Rhodospirillum rubrum ATCC 11170: one gene and its partner. The protein of the gene in region 2 binds, or shares a complex with, the protein of the main gene of each other region. Links are inferred from orthologs where the notes say so. Each region holds a gene or a part of one and is shown on either strand. Other genes may lie near its edges.

Region 1 (7,303 bases), 4.0 Mb from region 2 along the record:
ACCGCTTCATCCGCGCCCTGCGCCAGCAAGACACCATGTCGTTCAAGGAGCAGTTCCGCAGCGTCGAAGTGCTGATGGTCGATGACATTCAGTTCATCAGCGGCAAGGACAGCACCCAGGAAGAATTCTTCCACACCTTCAACGCCCTGGTCGATCAGGGCAGCCAGATCGTGCTGTCGGCCGACAAATCGCCCACCGATCTGGAAAACATCGGCGCCCGCCTGCGCTCGCGCATGGCCTGCGGTCTGGTTGCCGATCTCCATCCCACCACCTATGAGCTGCGCCTGGGCATTCTTGAATCGAAGGCCGAGCACATGGGCGTTTCCGTGCCCGAAAAGGTCCTTGAATTCATCGCCCATAAGATCGCGTCGAACGGCCGCGAGGTTGAGGGCGCCCTGATCCGCCTGATCGCCCATGCTCAACTGGTCGGCCGCGATCTGACCCTGGAAACCGCCCAGGATGTTCTGCACGACCTGCTGCGCACCTATGACAAGCGCGTCACCGTCGACGAAATTCAAAAGAAGGTCGCCGAGCACTTCAAGATCCGCCTCGCCGATATGCATTCGGCCCGCCGCGCCCGGGCGGTGGCCCGGCCCCGGCAGGTGGCGATGTATCTCTGCAAGCAGCTGACCAGCCGTTCGCTGCCCGAAATCGGCAAAAGCTTCGGTGGCCGCGACCACACCACGGTCATGCATGCGGTGCGCAAGGTCGAGGAACTGATCCTGGCCGATGGCACCTTCGCCGAGGATGTCGAACTGCTGCGGCGCATGCTCGAGGCCTGACGCCTCCGGCCCCCGGCGACTCCGTTTCCCGCCCCGGTTTTCGCCGTCTGCGGTTGAAAGGGAGGCGCCCCCTTCTCCTTGCGGGCGTCGCCTGACGCGGAAAGCGCTTGGGCGGGGGCCGTGGTCTGCGTATACTTCCCGCCCTTTCGGCGCTGTCTCCCGTCGCCGATCTCCCCTTCCCGTGCGGTCGGTCCCCCGGGGGCCAACCGTCCCGACACCGGTTCAGGCCCGCCCATGAAGCTGACGATCGAGCGCACCGCCCTTCTCAAGTCCTTGGGACACGTCCAGAGCGTCGTCGAGCGGCGCAATACGATTCCCATCTTGTCGAACGTGCGGATGGAAACCGGCGAGAGCGGCTTCAGCCTGAACGCCACCGACATGGACCTGGAGATCGTCGAGACGGTGACGGCGACCACCCTGGCCCCGGGAGCGACCACGGCGCCGGCCCATACCCTGTATGACATCGTCCGCAAGCTGCCCGACGGCAGCCAGGTGGAATTGAGCTATGACGGCAACGACGGCCAGCTGGTGCTCAAGGCCGGGCGCTCGCGGTTTTCGCTGTCGTGCCTGCCGGTCGAGGATTTTCCCGCGCTCAGCGCCGGCGAGTTCAGTCACAGCTTCTCGCTGCCGGCGACCGATCTGCGCGGTCTGATCGATCGCACGCGCTTTGCCATCTCCACCGAGGAAACCCGCTACTACCTCAACGGCATCTATCTGCACGCCACGGAAAGCGCCGGGGTGCCGGTGTTGCGCGCCGTGGCCACCGATGGCCACCGTTTGGCCCGCGCCGAGATTCCCTTGCCCGCCGGCGCCGCCGGCATGCCCGGGGTGATCGTGCCGCGCAAGACCGTGGGCGAATTGCGCAAGCTGATCGAAGAGACCGGCATGGATATCACCGTCGGGCTGTCCGAGCAGAAGATCCGCTTCGATTTCGACGAAACCCGCCTGACCTCCAAACTGATCGACGGCACTTTCCCCGATTACGAGCGCGTGATCCCGACCGAAAACGACAAGGTTCTGGAAGTCGATTGCAAGCTTTTCGCCCAGGCCGCCGACCGGGTGTCGGCGATCTCGACGGAAAAGTCCCGGGCCATCAAGGTTGCCGTCGCCAAGGGTACGATGACGCTTTCGGCTTCGAGTCCCGATGCCGGCAGCGCCGTCGAGGAGATCGAGGCGGCCTATCAGTCGACCTCGCTCGAGATCGGCTTCAATTCCCGCTACCTGCTCGACATTCTCGGTCAGGTCGAGGGGGGATCGGTGCGCCTGACCTTTGCCGACGCCGCCTCGCCGACGGTCATTCGCGACGTCGCCGACGCCTCGGCCGTCTATGTGCTGATGCCGATGCGGGTGTGACGACGCCGCCCCTTTCCGCCGCGTCCGACCGGCCGCCCCCTGGAGGGCCAAGGGGCGTCGTGGTCGAGCGGCTGACCCTGACCGCCTTTCGCTGCTACGACCGGCTGCGCCTGGATGTCGGACCCCGGCCCCTGGTGCTGACCGGTCCCAATGGCGCGGGCAAGACCAATCTGCTGGAAGCCCTGTCGTTTCTCGCCCCGGGGCGCGGCTTGCGACGGGCGGCTCTGGCCGATCCCTGCCGCCGGGTCGGGGGCGACGCCGCGACGGCGGGCCCGCCCTGGGCGGTGGCCGCCCATCTGCGGTTGCCGGCGGGGCCGGGAACCCTGGGGCGCGGCGTCGATGTCGGCACCGGCCTTGAGCGGGCGACGGCGGGCGAGCGCCGTCTGGTGCGCATCGATGGGGCGACGGCCGGTCAGGCGGCGCTGGGCGATCTGTTCTCGGTGCTGTGGCTGACCCCGGAAATGGACGGGTTGTTTCGCGGCGGGGCGAGCGAGCGCCGGCGCTTTCTTGACCGTCTGGTCAATGGCCTTGATCCCGATCACGCCGGACGCACCGCCGCTTACGCCCAGGCCCAGCGCGAACGCGCCCGCCTGCTGCGCGAGGGACGGGCGTCGCGCGGCTGGCTGGACGGGCTGGAAGACGTGATGGCCCGCCATGGCGTGGCGATCGTCGCGGCGCGCCGCGATCTGGTCGACCGCCTGGGGGCGGCGGTGCGCGCCGCCACCGGGCCGTTTCCCGGGGCGCGGATCGATCTGGTCTCCGAGGTCGACGGCTGGCTGGCCGCCGGCCCGGCCCTGGCCGCCGAAGACCGCCTGCGCGCCGCCCTGGCCATGGCGCGCGGACCCGAGGCGCCGGCCCCGGGACCGCACCGCGATGATCTGGCGGTGCGCCACGGCCCCAAGGACATTCCCGCCGTCCAGGCCTCGACCGGCGAGCAGAAGGCGGTGCTGATCGCCCTGATCCTGGCCCAGGCCCGGGTCCAGGAGGCCGCCCGCGCCGTGGCGCCGCTGCTGTTGCTCGACGAGGGCGTGGCCCATCTCGATGCGCCGCGCCGCGCCGCCCTGGGCGAGGCCCTGAGCGGCCAGGGACTTCAGGCCTGGGTCTCGGGAACGGAGGCGCAAGCTTTTGACTCCTGGGCCAAAAACGCTCAATTCCTGCGCATCGCCGAGGGGGCCGTGCTAGACTAGCAAAGCCCCCGTTGCCGGCTTTCGGGCCGGACCTTTCCACGTAGACAACAAGAAGACCGCTCCCATGACCCAGCAGGCCTATACATCCGAATCCATCAAGGTTCTCAAAGGACTGGAGGCGGTGCGCAAGCGCCCCGGCATGTACATCGGCGATACCGACGACGGGTCAGGCCTGCACCACATGGTCTATGAGGTGGTTGATAACGCCATCGACGAGGCGCTCGCCGGTTACTGCGATCACTCCGAGGTCATTCTCAACGGCGATGGCTCGGTGACGGTCTGTGACAATGGCCGCGGCATCCCCGTCGATATCCACCGCGAGGAGGGGGTGAGCGCCGCCGAGGTGATCATGACCCAGCTGCATGCCGGCGGAAAGTTCGACCAGAATTCCTACAAGGTGTCGGGCGGGCTGCACGGCGTGGGCGTATCGGTGGTCAACGCCCTGTCGGACTGGCTTGATCTGCGCATCTGGCGCGACGGCAAGGAACACTACGTGCGCTTCGAGCACGGCGAGGTGGTGGCGCCGCTGAAGGTGGTGGGCGACTGCGGCGACCGCACCGGCACCGAGATCACCTTTTTGGCCTCGCCGGCGATCTTCGCCATCACCACCTATGATTACGCCACCCTGGAGCATCGCCTGCGCGAGCTGGCCTTCCTCAATTCCGGGGTGCGGCTGCTGTTGACCGACAAGCGCGGCACCGAGCCGCGCACCACCAAATTCCACTACGACGGCGGCATCGAGGAATTCGTCCGCTATCTCGACAAGTCGAAAACCGTTCTGCACAGCCCGCCGGTCACGGCGATCGGCGAACGCGACGGCATGATCGTGGAACTGTCGCTGGAATGGACCGACAGCTACCACGAGACGGTGCTGTGCTTCACCAACAACATCCCCCAGCGCGATGGCGGCACCCATATGGCCGGCTTCCGCGGCGGTCTGACCCGCACCCTCAACAGCTACGCCCAAGACAGCGGGCTGATGAAAAAGGAAAAGGTGACGCTGACCGGCGATGACATGCGCGAGGGGTTGACCTGCGTGCTGTCGGTCAAGGTTCCCGATCCCAAGTTCTCCAGCCAGACCAAGGAAAAGCTGGTTTCAAGCGAGGTTCGGCCGGTGGTCGAGGCCGTGGTCGTCGAGCGTCTGGGCCAGTGGCTGGAGGAACACCCTCAGGAGGCCCGCAAGATCATCGGCAAGGTGGTGGAAGCCGCCGCCGCCCGCGAGGCCGCCCGCCGCGCCCGCGAACTGACCCGGCGCAAGGGCGCGCTCGACATGGCCAGCCTGCCCGGCAAGCTGGCCGACTGTCAGAACCGCGATCCGGCCCAGTCCGAACTGTTCATCGTCGAGGGAGACTCCGCCGGCGGCTCGGCCAAGCAGGGGCGCGATCGCGGCTATCAGGCGATCTTGCCGTTGCGCGGCAAGATCCTCAACGTCGAGCGGGCGCGCTTTGACAAGATGCTATCCTCGGCGGAAATCGGCACGCTGATCGCCGCGCTTGGCACCGGCATCGGCAAGGATGATTTCGATGTCGGCAAGGCCCGCTACCACAAGATCATCATCATGACCGACGCCGACGTCGACGGCAGCCATATCCGCACCCTGCTGTTGACCTTCTTCTTCCGCCAGATGCCCGAGGTCGTCGAGAAGGGCTATCTTTATATCGCCCAGCCGCCGCTGTATCGGGCCAAGCGCGGCAATTCCGAGCAGTACCTCAAGGACGACCGCGAGCTTGAGGACTATCTGCTGGATACCGGCCTGGATGAGACCGTCTACACCACCGCCGCCGGCGTGCAGATGGCCGGTCCCGATCTGCGCGCCCTGGTCGAACGCGCCCGCCTTGCGCGCAACGCCATCGCCGCCATGGGCCGCAAGGTGCCGTGGGTCTTGCTTGAACAGGCGGCGGTCGCCGGGGCCTTCCATACCGAGATCGTCAATGACGACGCCCGCGCCAGCGCCGCGGCCGCCGATGTCGCCCGCCGGATCGACGCCCTGGAAAGCCCGCTGGAACGCGGCTGGACCGGCACCCTGGCCGCCGGGGGCGGCATGGTGTTCCAGCGCACGCTGCGCGGGGTGACCGAGACCCATGTCATCGATCCCCAGGTCATCCACAGCACCGAGGCCCGCCGGCTTGACTCCATGGCGGCCGCCTTGCGCGAATTCTATGAGCAGCCCGGTCGCCTGCGGATCAAGGACGGCGACCAGATCATCCCCGGCCCGATGACCTTGATCAACGCCGTGATGGCCGCCGGCCGCAAGGGCATCGCCATCCAGCGCTATAAGGGCCTGGGCGAGATGAACCCCGAGCAGCTGTGGGAAACCACCCTTGATCCCAATGTGCGCCGCCTGCTGCAGGTGAAGGTCAATCAGGTCAGCGACGCCGAGGATGTGTTCAGCACCCTGATGGGCGACATCGTCGAACCCCGCCGCGACTTTATCCAAGACAACGCCCTGAACGTCCAGAACCTGGACGTTTAAGGCAAATCCCGAGCGATCTGAACCAGATCGCGACGACGATTTGCTTCGCGATCAAGATCTTAGAGCGGTGTGCGGGGACCATATTTCCCCCACACCGCCCTAAGGGGACGCCCCCGCCCCCTCCTGCCGACTAAAAACCCCCGCTGGCGCAAGCCGGCGGGGGTTTTGTTTGGGAAAAACCGTTGGGGCGGAGGGACGGGCGCTTGGCGGCGAAAATAGATCCTGGAAAATTAACTTATGGTGGTGGTTTCTAGTTGGCATGGGGTAGGATTTTCCGCTTAGGCAAGGGTCTTCAAGAGGTTAGGAAAACAGGGTCCACAGTCTATGCGGGAGCCGTCTGTCGGGCTCGTCGCGGTCCTCCTTGATTTTTTGGCAAAAGGCTTTACCTATCACGTTAAGTCCAGGGGGCGTCCGTGCTGGTTAGCTACGCTACAACCAAGCTGCTCAAGCTCTGTACGACGCAGCAAAAGCTGGTAAAGGCCTTTGGAAAACCCTGTGCCGAGGAAATCGAGGATCGAATCACGACCCTGATGGCGATGCCAACGCTGGGCGACATTCCGATCTATCCGCCGGAGCGTCGGCATAAGCTGGACGGCAGGAGGAAGGGGCAGTGGGCCGTGGAGGCGCATGGGGGTGTGCGTATCTGCCTTGTCCCGGCGAACACCCCTCTTCCGCGCTGCGCCGATGGAAGCGTTGACCTTACGTTGGTAACCGAGGTCGAGATCGTGTTTGTGGGGGATTATCATGGAGAAAGCTGAGCGGCTGACGGGTACGCCCGATTATGCGGTGCTCCCCGGGCGCATTCTCGATAAGACCCTGGCGGGGCGTGGCCTTCAAAAGGCCGAGTTCGCCGAGCGCTGCGGACATTCGGCAAAGATGATCAGTGAGATCATCGCCGGAAAAGCGCCGATCATGCCCGAAACCGCCCTTGAATTTGAGCGGGTGCTCGGGATGCCGGCGAGCTACTGGCTCACTCTTGAAAGCTTGTATCGTCTTCGTCTGGCCGAACAGCGCGACCGTCAGCGTTTGAGCGACCAGCGGGATTGGGCCAAGCGCTTCCCGATCGCCGCCATGGTTCGGTTGGGTTGGATCGACAAGCCGTCCGATCGCGTTGATGAGGTGGCGAAGCTTCTGGCGTTCTTCGGGGTCGCCAGCGTCGAGGCTTGGCAAGCCATGACCGCCAGCGCGGCCGAACAGATCGCCTACCGGCGGTCGCCTTCCTTTCAGAGTGCGCCTGAATCGGTTTCGGCTTGGCTGCGCCGGGGGGAAATGGTCGCTGGCGCGAGGCCATGCGGGCCTTTCGATGAGGCCGGCTTTAGGCGGGTTCTTAAGAGCGTGCGGGAGTTGACGCGCGAAGCGCCGGAGGTCTTTCAGCCGAGTCTCATCGAGAGATGCGCCTGCGTCGGGGTCGCGGTCGTGTTTACCCCGGAGCTTCCCAAAACATGCCTGAGTGGCGCCACCCGCTGGCTATCAAAAGACAAGGCCCTGATCCAGCTTAGCCTGCGTCA
Region 2 (12,695 bases):
GCGACAAGATCATGCATGTCGTCCATTCCGTCGCCAGCGCCGCCGCCCAGCTTCAGGCCTCGGCGTCGAGCCTGGGCGATATGGCGCGCTCGACCGATGACCAGTCGGTCCGCGTGGCCGATGCCGCCCGCGACGCCTCGGCCAATGTCTCCGGCGTCGCCGCCGCCACCGAGGAATTCTCGGCCTCGATCACCGATGTCGCCCATCAGGTGGAACGCACCTCGCAAGTCGCCCATAACGCGGTGGTGACGGCGGGCAAGGCCGAAAGCACGATCAATACCCTGGCCCAGGCTTCGGCCCGCATCGGCGAGGTCGTCGGCCTGATCAACGATATCGCCAGCCAGACCAATCTGCTGGCGCTTAACGCCACCATCGAGGCGGCGCGGGCCGGCGAGGCGGGCAAGGGCTTCGCCGTGGTCGCCGGCGAGGTCAAGACCCTGGCCCAGCAAACGGCGCGGGCCACCGACGAGATCGTCGGCCAGATCGAGGGCATGCGGACCGCCACCCATGAAGCGGTTCTCGCCATCCAGGGCATCGGCGAAACCATCCGCGAAATCAGCGAGGCCGCCCAGGCCATTCACCACGCCATCAGCGAGCAGCGCGCGGTGGTTGGCGAGATCGCCGGCAATGTCCACCGGGCGGTCGATGGCGTGCGCATCGTCGCCGAGGGCATCGCCACCGTGGCCGGCAGCGTTCGCGAGGCCACCGGCGCCGTCGAGGAGATCACCGGCGCGGCCAACGACCTGTCGTGCAACAGCGAAGGCTTGAGCGGCGATGTCGCCCGCTTCATCACGCAGGTTTCCGCCTCGCGCTGATCGGCGCCCCCCGCTCGCACAGCGAAAAACCCCCCGGCATGGGGGGCCGGGGGGTAAGGAGTCTTTGGTCTAGAAGATCAGGAAAAGCGCTTGGTTAACCGATGACCTCGGCGATCCGTTCCATCGCCCAGTCGATTTCTTTTTCGGTGATGACCAAAGGCGGAGCGAAGCGGATGATGTCGCGGTGGGTCTCCTTGCAAAGGATGCCCTTGTCCTTGAGCTTTTCGCAAAACGGCCGGGCGCCGCCGGCTTCGGGGGCGAATTCCACGGCCAGCATCAGGCCGCGGCCCCGCACCGCGCGGATCAGCGGATTGCCCAGGCCGCGCAGCTTCTCAAGGAAATAGGCGCCCTGGCGGGCGGCGTTGCCGATCATATCCTCGTCGACCAGCACCTTGAGCGCCATCCGCGCCACGGCGCAGGCCAAGGGATTGCCGCCGAAGGTGCTGCCGTGTTCGCCCGGGCGCAGCACGCCCAGAACCTCGGAATTCGACAGCACCGCCGACACCGGATAGAAGCCGCCCGACAGCGCCTTGCCGACCAGGGTCAGATCGGCCTCGATCCCCTCGTGCTCCTCGGCCAGAAGGGCGCCGGTGCGGCCAAGCCCGGTCTGGATCTCGTCGAGGATCAGCATGACGCCTTGGGCCGTACACAGATCACGAACCCGTTTCAGGTAGCCCGGCGGCGGAATGATCACCCCGGCCTCGCCCTGGATCGGTTCGATCAGCACGGCGACGGTTCTGGGCGTGATGGCCGCTTCAAGGGCGTCGCCGTCGCCAAACGGCACGCAGCGGAAGCCCGGCGCGAAGGGGCCAAAATCGCGCCGGGCGTCGGGATCGCTGGAAAAGCCGACGATGGCGATGGTCCGGCCGTGGAAGTTGTCGGAACAGACGATGATCTCGGCCTGATCCTCGGCCACCCCCTTTTCGCGATAGCCCCATTTGCGCACGCATTTCAGCGCCGATTCGACGGCCTCGGCGCCGCTGTTCATCGGCAGCACCTTGTGGCTGCCCGTCAGCGCGCAGATTTCCTCGTAGAAGGGGGCCAACTGGTCGTTATGGAAGGCCCGGCTGGTCAGGGTCAGCCGTCCGGCCTGGGCGATCAGCGCCTCGAGGATGCGCGGATGGCAATGACCCTGGTTGACCGCCGAATAGGCCGACAGGCAATCCAGGTAACGCCGTCCAGCGACATCCCACACCCAAACCCCCTGGCCCCGGGTCAGCACGACATCAAGCGGCTTGTAGTTATGCGCGCCCAGGCGATGCTCGACCTCCAGATAGTCGCGGAGATCCTCGGGGGTGGGCGAGGCGAGGCCGGCGGCGAGGGGCGGGGCGAGGGAGGTCATGGGGTGGACTCCTTTATTCGGCGGCGGCGGTGGCGCGGACGGCGGCCCGGGCCCGGCGATCAAGGCGCAGGGTCATGCAATAGGACCCGCCCCCCGACTGCATGAAGCGGCCAAGCTCAAGACCATGGACATGGTAGCCGCGCTCTTCGAGGAGGGCGCGCAACGAGGCCGGCGGATTGGCCATCACCACCTCGCGGCCATGGGCCACGGCATTGATGCTAAAGGCGCTGGCGGCGGCGAAATCGGCTTCGATCAGCATCTCGGGGGCGACGACGGCGCGCAGGCGCTCCAGCGAGGCGGTCGACAGCGCCGGGGTGAAGGTCAGAACCTCGCCGCCGGGCAGCACGCAAAAGCAGGTATCAAGATGATAGAAGCGCGGATCGACCAGTTCCAGGCGGACGATCTCCTGGCCGAAGGTCTCGGCGATCACCTCGATCGAGGCGCGGCTGGAGCGCGGGCCGTGGGCGGCGAAGAACAGCTGGCGGCTGGCGTCCCACAGGCAATCGCCGGCCCCTTCCTGGAACACGCCCTCGGGCAGGGAATGAACGGCGCTCAGCAGGCCGCGCTGGCGCAGGGCCTCGAAGGCGGCGTGGAAATGGGCTTCCTCGCCCTGACGCTCGGGATGGCGGAAGCGCGCGACCAGGGCGATGCCATCAAACACGATGGCCGCATTGGCCGGAAACACCATATCGGGCAGACCGGGCTGGCCGGGGAGGATTTCCAAAGCGAAGCCGACGGCGCCCAGGGCATCGGCCAGGGCCTGCCACTGGGTGGCGGCCTCGGCCAGCGCCACCGTCTGGTTGCCGGCCCAGCTTTCGGGAGTCATCCACGGATTAATCGCATAGGTGACCCCGTAATGGTCGGGGCGGGTCATCAGGATACGGGGGGCGGTGGGCATGGGGGCCTCGTTCGCGGGGGGTGTCGATAGGCAGAAGATGCGAAACGAGGGACCCAACGAAAAGACTAAAACTCGTCAGCGAAATGCCAGAAATAAAGCAGTATGCTAGGCATCCCGCGCAAACTGTCAGAGCCGCCGCGAAGATGGGCGCTGTGGGGTTGGCCGATAAGGAGCGCCCATGACCCTTGATGATCTTGATCGTCGGCTGATCGGCCTGCTGCGCGAGGATGCGCGGCTGCCGGTGTCCTCGCTCGCCCATGCCCTGGGGGTATCGCGCGGCACCGTGCAAAACCGCATCGATCGTCTGCGCGACAGCGGCGAGGTTCTGGGGTTTACGCTGCGGCTGCGCTCGGAAGCCGGATCGGGGGTGCGCGCGGTGTGCCTAGTCTCGGAACAAACCCGCGACGCTTCGGCCATCCTCGCCGCGCTCAAGCGCATTCCCGAAGCGCGCGGCGTGCATACCACCAACGGCCGCTGGGACATCATGGTCGATCTGGCCGCCGATACCCTGGAAGACCTTGACCGGGCGATCGGCCAGATCCGCGCCCTGGGCGGCGTCACCGATACGGAAACCCTGGTTCTGCTGACGCCGCACAAGGGGTAGAGCGGCGGGCGGAAAGGCAGACACCGGCCTTCCGCGCCATCGCCGCTCTACGATCTTGATCGTCGGGCAAATCGTCGTCGCACTTTGGTTCCGATCGCTCGGGACTGTCCCTAAACCCTTAGCGGGCCTTGGTGTCGCCGTACCATTCGCCGGCGCTTCCGCCGACCGAGCCGCCCTTCTGGACATAGCCGCCATTGGGGCTGCGCACCCAGAGGCTGCCGCTATCGGTGCGGATGGTCGGGTCCAGGCGGTTCAATTCATCCTGGGCCGAGGCGCCGGGTTGACGATGCTGAAGCGACGGACGGATGCCCTGGCTGCTGGCTTCCAAAGGCGTCGCGGCATTGGCCGCGTCTACCTGGGAAATCGCCGGGGTCGGCGTCGAGGGCAGCGGCGCGTAGGTCACGGTCGGGTTCGCCCCGGTGGGGGCGGGGGCGGGAGCGATGGTGGTGGTCGTCGTCGAGTAGCCCATGCTCCCCGTCGGAGCGGAATACCCGGTCCCCACCGTGGGGGGAGGCGCATAGCTCGGGTTTGACGGCAAAGGGGTGATCGTCGTCGTTGTCGTCGAATAGCCCGGCGTCGCGGACGGCACCGTCACCGAGCGGTAATGAACACCCTCGGCGGTGGTCGGGGCCGCCGGGCTCGTCGGGGCCCCATAGCCGGGTGCGGTCGTCGCCGGGGCGGTGGGGCTATAGGGCGACATGGCGCTATAGGGCGTGCTGCTCTCGCGCATGGGCGGCACCAGAATCTCGCTGGAGCTTTGGGCGTGGGCCTGCCAACCCAGCGTCGTTATCAGGGTCGCGGCCAGGGTCGCTTTGGTCAGGCTATGCATGGGGGTCGGTCCTTCCTTGGAACGGCTTCTTGCGGAGCCACGTCTGTTCCTCGCGGTGCGAACGAAAGGGCTCCCGGTTGCCCAACGCGCGATCGTCGGATTTGTTGCGCTGTCCCGGCGCGGCGCGGGGCGAAGAATCAGGGTTTGGTGGGCGCCTCGCCCATATCGATGCCCTGGGGGCCGGGGAAGCGCAGGAACAGGGCGCGGGCCAGCGGCACCAGGGCATCCATCAGGTCGCGGCCGTCATCGACCAGCAGGGCCCGCCCCTCGTAGACGGTGCGGCCCTCGGCGGTGATGGTGACCGAAAGCCGCTTCTCGATCATCGTCGGCGGGGCGCCTGGGCCGATATCGCCCGCCGGAGCCTTGCCCATCGCCAGCCCGCCCGGGGTGCTCCAGCCGAAGCGATAGCTGACCCCCGCCGCCGGCGCCATGTCGCTATACGAGGACATGGTGGTTTCCAGCCCCACCCGCCAAACGGCGCGACGGGCCTCGGTCCCGGTGATCCAGCGATGGCCATGGCGGGTGAGCAGCGGCGCGACCACATTGGCCGCCGCCTGGAAAGCCGGATCGGCGGCCTGGGCGCGGTCGCGCGGCGTGATAGCGAAGGTGGTAGGGGCGGGGGCGGGGGGCAATTGATGGGTGCGCTCGACGCGCACGGCGGCCTGCTTGGGCGTGGACGGGGCAGAGCCGGCGCAGGCGGTCACCAGGGACACCAGCAAGGCCGCGACAAGGGGAAGAAAGGGGAAACGGCGCATGGCGGGCTCTTTTGGCGATGGTCGGGGGAGGGATCGGCTCTGCCGCGTCCCGGCGGCGCGCTCAGGGGGCGCGATCGGACGGCGCGGTCAAACCGGGCGACGGGCGCGCAGGGCGGCGGTCAGGGTGCCATCGTCCAGATAGTCCAACTCGCCGCCCACGGGAACCCCCTGGGCCAATCCCGATACGGTTATTCCCTTTGGCTCGATAAGATCGGCGATGACATGGGCGGTGGTCTGCCCCTCGACGGTGGCCGGCAGGGCCAGGATGACCTCGACCACCGGGCCTTCGGCGACGCGGGCTGCCAAGCGATCAAGACCAAGATCCTCGGGACCGACGCCATCGATCGCCGAGAGCAGCCCGCCCAGAACATGGTAGCGCCCGGAAAACACCCCGCCGCGTTCAAGGGCCCAGAGGTCGGCGACATCACGCACCACGCAGATCAGCGTTCCGTCGCGGCGCGGATCGGCGCAGATCGAACAGGGCGCGCGGGTGTCGAGAGTGCCGCAGACCGGGCAGAGGCGGACCGAGGCGGCGACCGCGCCCAGGGCCTCCATCAAGGGGTCCATCAGGCTCTCGCGCCGCTTGAGCAGATGCAAAGCGGCGCGCCGGGCCGAACGGGGACCCAATCCGGGCAGTCGGGCCAGCAGGCCGATCAGACGGTCGATCTCTCCCGCGGACACCGGGACCCTCCGGACAAAAGACGTGGGATCAGAAGGGCAGGCTCATGCCCGGCGGCAGCTTCAGCCCGCCGGTCAGTTCCGACATCTTTTCCTTCACCATCTCGTCGACCTTGGCCTTGGCGTCGTTGAAGGCGGCGACGATCAGGTCTTCCATGACCTCGGTTTCCTTGGGATCGACCAGCGAGGGATCGATCTTGATCGAGCGCACGCCGCCCTTGCCGTCCAGGGTTACCACGCACATGCCGGCCGCCGACTGGCCGCTGACGTCCATCGCCTTCAGCTCTTCTTGAACTTCGGCCATGCGGGTTTGCAGCTGCTGGGCCTGCTTGAGCATTTGCCCGATGTTTTTCATGTCTCGTCGTCTCCGATGAATGGGTCGAACAGATCGTCTGGATCGGCGCCCGCCGGGGTGTCGAAGCCGGGCGCGCCATAAGCCTCGCCAGGATCGCCGAGGAGGTCGGGCGAATCGGCCTCGGCCGCGACGGCTCCGGGATGCTCGCGAATGGTTCCGATCACCGCCCCGGGAAAGCGGTCCAGCACCGCCTTGACCAGCGGATGGGCATGGATATCGGCCTGGGTGGCATCATGCAAGGTCGGCTGTCCGGGACGGTCGGTCAGCGTCACCATCCACCGCCGGCCGGTCCATTCGCCGAGCAGGCGGGTGATCTGGCCGGCCAGTTTGGCCGGCGCGGCGGGCAGGGGATGGATCTCCAGCAGCCCAGCCTCGGGATCATAGCCCACCAGTTCGACATCGCGATACAGATGGCCGGTGACCACGGCTTCGCGCTTGCGCCGGAACAGATCGACGAGCAGGGCGAAGCTGCGCGGCACCGGGTCGAAGGCGCCGGCCGGATCGGCGGCCGGTGGGGCCGGCGGGGGCGGGGGCGGGGGCGGGGGATCGGGGGCGACCTCCACCGGCGCTACGGCCAGGGCGCCGCCGCCGGCGTTCGATTGCGACGGGCGGGACGGGCGCGGCGGCTCGTCGGCCCGGGACGGCGGCGAAGGGGGAGGCGGCGCGGCGGGGGGGGGACCGGCGGGCGAGTGGGGGGCCGGCGGGCGGGGGGCGGCGGGCTGGGCACCGCCGGCGATCATCTTCAAGGCCTCCTCGGGGGTGGGCAGGTCGCTGGCATAGGCCAGACGGATCAGCACCATTTCGACGGCCTGAAGCGGCACCGGGGCGCCGCGCGCCTCGCCCAGGCCTTTGAGCAGGATCTGCCAGCAGCGGTTCAGCACCGCCATCGACAAGCGCTCGGCCATCGCCCGGCCACGGGTGCGCTCGGCCTCGGGAACGGCGGCATCCTCGGCCGAGACCGGCACCACCTTCACCCGCGTCATCCAATGGACGAGATCAAGCAGATCTTGAACGATGACCAGCGGATCGGCGCCCAGGGCGTATTGCCGATCAAGGAGGTCGAGGCTTTCGGCGATGCGGCCGGCGAGCAGGGCGTCGAGCAGGTCGAAGATGCGGGCGCGGTCGGCCAGTCCCAGCATCTCGGCGACCTGGGCTTCGGAAACCGTGCCGCCGCCATGGGCGATCGCCTGATCAAGCAGCGACAAGCCGTCGCGCACCGATCCATCGGCGGCGCGGGCGATCAGGGTCAGGGCGCTTGGGGCGATCTCGGCGCCTTCCAGCCCGGCGATACGCAGGAAATGGCCCGAAAGCTCGGCGGCGCTGACCCGGCGCAGGTCGAAGCGTTGGCAGCGCGACAGAACGGTGACCGGGACCTTGCGGATCTCGGTGGTGGCGAAAATGAATTTCACATGCTCGGGCGGCTCTTCGAGCGTCTTCAACAGGGCGTTGAAGGCGGCGGTCGAGAGCATGTGGACTTCGTCGATGATGTAAACCTTGGTGCGGGCCACCGCCGGGCGGTAGCGCACGCCATCAAGGATCTCGCGGATATCGCCAACGCCGGTGCGGCTGGCGGCGTCCATCTCCAGCACATCGACATGGCGGTCTTCGGCGATCGCCTTGCAATGCTCGCAGACGCCGCAGGGCGTGATGGTCACGCCCCCCTTGCCATCGGCGCCGACGCAATTCAGGGCGCGGGCGATCAGCCGGGCGGTGGTGGTCTTGCCCACCCCGCGCACGCCCGTCAGCATCCAGGCCTGGGCCAGTCGCCCGCTGTCGATGGCGTTGGTCAGGGTGCGGACCAGGGCTTCCTGGCCGATCAGGGCGTCAAAGGACGCCGGGCGATATTTGCGGGCGAGAACACGGTAGGGCGCGGACGCCGGGGTGGCTTTTGAACCGGCAGGCTTCTCGGAGGAGGGGGCCTCGGAGTCGGGTGTCACCTGATCGCTCATACCGGGGGCCGGGTCAACGGGGCGCATGGGAGACCCCGGAAACACAAGGGGGCCGACGGGCGACCCCGGAAAACAGGGGAAGAAAAGGTGGAAGACTGGACGCGACCCGCGACGAACTCGTTACGGCTGCTTCCTTCCGGACCTGACCGGGTTGGCGAGAGCCACGCCCACGCCAGCCTTCCAAGGACACTATAAACCGTCTTTCCCCTCGGCGCGCAAGGGGGCTTGAGCAAGAAAGACGACATTCCCGCGGCCGCCCCAGGGGAGCGCCATGCCCTCACCCGCCCGATCAGGCGGCGACGGCCGGATCCATTTGGGCCTGCAGATAGTTTTGCAGACCGGTCAGCTCGATCAGCCGCAGCTGCTGTTCCAGCCAATACAGGTGATCCTCCTCGGTGTCGTTCAGCAAAGGCAGCAGCGCCTGACGGGTCACGTAATCCTTTTCGGCCTCGCACAGCTTGATGACCCGGCGCAGGTTGGTGACCACCGTGCGTTCGGTATCGAGATCAAGGGCGAGCATCTCGGGGACATGGCGGCTGGTCGAGGTCGGCGGGCGCTGGCCAAGATCGGGGGTGCCCTCCAGGAACAAGATGCGCTCGATCAGCACCCGGGCATGCTCGAGTTCCTCTTCCTGCTCGTGCTTGATCCGGGCATGGAGCCGGGGCAGGCCCAGGTCCTTATAGACATGGGCATGGACGAAATACTGATCGGATGCGGTCATTTCATAGGCGAGCAGGGTGTTGAGCTCGGCCAGGATCGCGGCGTTGCCTTTCATGTCCCCTCCGGTGGGCTTAGGGTGAAAACAGGGCCAGGATCCTTAAGTGGGCGACGGCGGCCCGGGCTTACAGGGCCCAGGCGGAAACCATCGCCTTTTCGGGTCAAAAATCCTGGCCGGGGTCCGGGGAGCGGGTATAAGGAAAAGGAAACCAACGACCGCCGCTTTGGCGCGGTCCGGTGTGGGATACAAGATCCTTGAGCGACATGCCGCAGATGACCCTGGACGATCTGGCCGAAAATTTCGCCCTGTTCGACGATTGGGAAGACCGCTACCGCTACATCATCGATCTGGGCAAGAAACTGCCGCCGATGCCCGAAGCGGAAAAGACCGAGGCCTCGAAGGTACGGGGCTGCATGAGCCAAGTGTGGCTGGTCGTCCTCCCCGATCCCGGCCCGCCCAAGCGGCTAACCTTCCATGTCGATTCCGACGCCCACATCGTGCGCGGATTGGCGGCGGTGATGATGATCATCTTTTCGGGCCGCACCCCGGAAGAAATCCTGGCGATCGACGCCGACGGCATCTTCGCCCGGCTTGGCCTGGACAGCCACATCAGCCCCAACCGCCGCAACGGCGTGGCCAGCATGATCGCCACCATCCAGGCGATGGCCCGCGCCGCATAAAGCGGATTGGCCTAAGCCGCCGGGCGCAAGGCCCCTTCCAGGGCCTGGATGAAAACCCGCAGCTTGGGCAGGACGAACCGGGCGCTGGGATAGACGGCCCAGATCGACAGATCAAGGGCGGCGGCGTCCTCCAGGGTGATCCGCACCAGCCGACCCGCCGCCAGATCGTCGCCGACGTTCCACAAAGCAAGCAGGGCGATGCCGGCGCCACCCAGGCAGGCGCCGTGCAGGGCTTCGATGCCGTTCGCCGAAAACCGTCCGTTGACCCGCGCCTTGAGATCGCGGCGGTCGGCCTGGAAGGGCCAATGGGTGGTGCCGGTTTGGGTCAGGCAGTCGTGGCCGGCCAGATCGGCGAGCAGGCGCGGGGTGCCGCGTTCGGCGAGGTAGGCGGGGGCGGCGCATAACACCCGGGGGCTGGCCGCCACCTTGTGGGCGATCAGGGCGCTATCGCGCAAAACGGCGATGCGGATCGCCAGATCGGCGCCGGTGGCGACGATATCGACAACCGCGTCATTGAGATCAAGATCGATGCGCAGCTCGGGATGGGCGCGCAGCAAGCCGGGAATCAGCGGGGCGATGATCTTGCGGCCAAAGGCCGCCGGGGTGGTGACGCGCAGCAGTCCCGAAACACCGATGGCCGCCGAACGCAGCATCGCCCGCCCGGCGGCTTCGCTTTCCACCATGGCCTGGGCATAGGGCAGGAAAGCCTCACCCTCGGGGGTAAGCGACACCGCGCGCGTGGTGCGCTGCATCAGCCGCAGGCCAAGCACCCGCTCCAACCCGGCAAGACGGCGCGTCGCCGTCATCGGTGTGATCGCCAGCCGGCGGGCGGCGGCGGACAGGCTGCCGGCCGCGGCGGCGGTGACGAAAACGGTGACGGCCTCCGTATCCATTCTATCACTTTCCGATATACAGGCTGCTCACTTCCACCACCTACACGAAAACCGTTGAGGGGGCTATCACTTCGGCATCCCAGATCCCGCCAAAAAGGTCGCGCCCCATGTCCGAACCCGCCGTATTCCCCTCTCCCCGGCCCGCCCTTGGTCGCGGGGCGACCTTCGCCATGGCCGCCGCCGCTGGGCTGGCCGTCGCCAACATCTACTATAATCAGCCGATGCTCGGCCTCATCGAAGACGCCTTCCCCGGCTCGGCCAGCCCGGGCCTGATCCCGACGGTGACCCAATTGGGCTATGCCCTGGGTTTGTTTCTGCTGGTGCCGCTGGGGGATCTTGTCGACCGGCGGCGTCTGATCATCGGCCAGTTCCTGGCTTTGGCCGCGACGCTTTGTCTGACGGCGCTGGCGCCAACGGCCGGGGTGCTGGTCGGCGCCTCGCTACTGGTTGGCGCCGGGGCGACGGTGGCCCAGCATATCGTGCCGTTTGCCGCCGCCCTGGCGCCCGACGGCCAGCGCGGGCGGATCATCGGCACGGTGATGGGCGGGCTGCTTTGCGGGATCTTGCTCAGCCGGACCCTGGCCGGCGTCGTCGCCACCCATCTGGGATGGCGCGAGATGTTCTGGCTGGGCGTGCCGCTGGTCCTGGCCGCCGCCGGGTTGATGGCCGCCGTGCTGCCGCGCCGGGTCGTTCCGCCGCAGGGCCTGCGCTACGGCCAAGCCTTGCGTTCGCTCGCCCATCTCTGGCGCGACGAACCGGCCCTGCGGCGGGCGACGCTGACGCAGGCCGCCCTCTTTGGCTCGTTCTCGGTCTTCTGGACGGTTCTGGCGCTTCATCTGCAAGAGCCCGCCCTGGGGCTGGGCGCCGATGTCGCCGGCCTGTTCGGGGTTATCGGCGCGGTCGGGGTGGTGGCGGCGCCGCTGGCCGGGCGGCTGGCCGATCATCGCGGACCGGGGCCGGTGATCGTCCTCGGCGCGTCGCTGGTTCTGGTGTCCTGGGCGATTGTCGCCCTGTGGGCAAGCGTCCTTGGGCTGGTGGTCGGCGTCATCGCCCTTGATCTCGGCACTCAAAGCGCCCTGGTGTCCAATCAGCATGTGGTCTATGCGCTGCGCCCCGAGGCGCGCAGCCGCCTCAACACCGTATTCATGAGCGGTATGTTCCTGGGAGGCGCCGGCGGATCGGCCGGGGCGACCCTGGCCTGGAGCTTGGGCGGCTGGGCGGCGGTCAGCGGCTATGGCGCCGGGCTGGCGATCCTCGCCCTGGGGATCTTGCGCCTTGGCCGGCCGATCAGGTCGGAGTGTGCGGCGGCGGCAGCGACAGACTGAAGCGCCCCTTGCCGCCGTGTTTGGCGGCATACATGGCCATATCGGCCCGCGCCGTCAGATCCTCCACTCCCTCGCCCGAGGCCGGATCATGGATGGCCAGCCCGATCGACAACGACAGCGGTCGGTCGGGCGAGCCGTCGAAGGGGCGCAAGAGGGCGTCTTCGGCCAAGATCTCGGCGGCCTTAGCGCTGGCCGCCTCGGCGTCGGCCCCCTCGAGCCAAATGGCGAATTCGTCACCGCCCAGGCGGGCGACGATATCGGTGGCCCGGGTATGATCGGTCAGGATCTTGCGCACCGTCATCAACGCCTCGTCACCGCGCAGATGGCCATGGGCGTCATTGACCCATTTGAAGTTGTCCAGATCGATATACAGCAGGGCCGAGCGCGCCGGCCGCTCGGAGCGGCGGGCCGCCTCCTCGCCGGCGCGGCGCTCGACCAGCCCGGGAGGCCCTTTCAGCCGGCGGTCCATGTCGTCGAAAAACGCCCGGCGGTTGAGCAGGCCGGTCAACCCGTCGGTGCGCGACATGGAGATGATGCGGTCGTGCTGACCGATCTGTTCATTGGCGCTGCCGATCTGATTGGCGACATCGACGATCAGCAGATGATCATCCTCGCTCCACGCGCCGCGTTCGATGCGCCGCCACAGCACCACCGCGCCGTTGATCTGGCGGCGATAGCGCGACGCCGCGACCAGCACGGTCCACTTCCCATCGGGGGTGGTCTGGGCGTGGGCTCCCTCGCCTAGGGCCTCAAGGGTAAGGACGACCTTTTCGTCACCGCCTTCGCCGAAACGTCCGCGCGGCAGGAACGGCCGGTCGGGGCCATCATCAAGCGCCGCCCGATAAATTAGGCAA

What was found.
Region 1: the proteins of RRU_RS17940 (region 2) and dnaN are in contact, whole or in part, in a cryo-EM structure (PDB 8GIZ), measured with the Escherichia coli proteins. The link is inferred for Rhodospirillum rubrum ATCC 11170 from one-to-one orthologs.

Annotation. Positions count from the first base shown.
Region 1 is NC_007643.1:976-8,278, forward strand. Bases 180-3,075 are described here. They hold dnaN (DNA polymerase III subunit beta), read left to right. Parts: upstream 180-1,016; coding sequence 1,017-2,135; downstream 2,136-3,075. Other genes in these bases: dnaA (chromosomal replication initiator protein DnaA), read left to right, coding at 180-782; recF (DNA replication/repair protein RecF), read left to right, coding at 2,195-3,075. Also shown: more of dnaA, read left to right, coding at 1-179; more of recF, read left to right, coding at 3,076-3,322; gyrB (DNA topoisomerase (ATP-hydrolyzing) subunit B), read left to right, coding at 3,387-5,795; RRU_RS00025 (killer suppression protein HigA), read left to right, coding at 6,209-6,553; RRU_RS00030 (ImmA/IrrE family metallo-endopeptidase), read left to right, coding at 6,540-7,303. UniProt on the Escherichia coli protein: Confers DNA tethering and processivity to DNA polymerases and other proteins. Acts as a clamp, forming a ring around DNA (a reaction catalyzed by the clamp-loading complex) which diffuses in an ATP-independent manner freely and bidirectionally along dsDNA.
Region 2 is NC_007643.1:3,990,288-4,002,982, forward strand. Bases 5,763-8,724 are described here. They hold RRU_RS17940 (DNA polymerase III subunit gamma/tau), read right to left. Parts: upstream 8,253-8,724; coding sequence 6,273-8,252; downstream 5,763-6,272. Other genes in these bases: recR (recombination mediator RecR), read right to left, coding at 5,763-5,924; RRU_RS17935 (YbaB/EbfC family nucleoid-associated protein), read right to left, coding at 5,953-6,276; bfr (bacterioferritin), read right to left, coding at 8,515-8,724. Also shown: RRU_RS20145 (methyl-accepting chemotaxis protein), read left to right, coding at 1-815; rocD (ornithine--oxo-acid transaminase), read right to left, coding at 910-2,157; RRU_RS17910 (dimethylarginine dimethylaminohydrolase family protein), read right to left, coding at 2,171-3,055; RRU_RS17915 (Lrp/AsnC family transcriptional regulator), read left to right, coding at 3,234-3,659; RRU_RS17920 (hypothetical protein), read right to left, coding at 3,778-4,488; RRU_RS17925 (hypothetical protein), read right to left, coding at 4,626-5,243; more of recR, read right to left, coding at 5,331-5,762; more of bfr, read right to left, coding at 8,725-9,000; RRU_RS17955 (SufE family protein), read left to right, coding at 9,207-9,623; RRU_RS17960 (LysR family transcriptional regulator), read right to left, coding at 9,635-10,516; RRU_RS17965 (MFS transporter), read left to right, coding at 10,624-11,841; RRU_RS17970 (sensor domain-containing diguanylate cyclase), read right to left, coding at 11,804-12,695. UniProt on the Escherichia coli protein: Part of the beta sliding clamp loading complex, which hydrolyzes ATP to load the beta clamp onto primed DNA to form the DNA replication pre-initiation complex.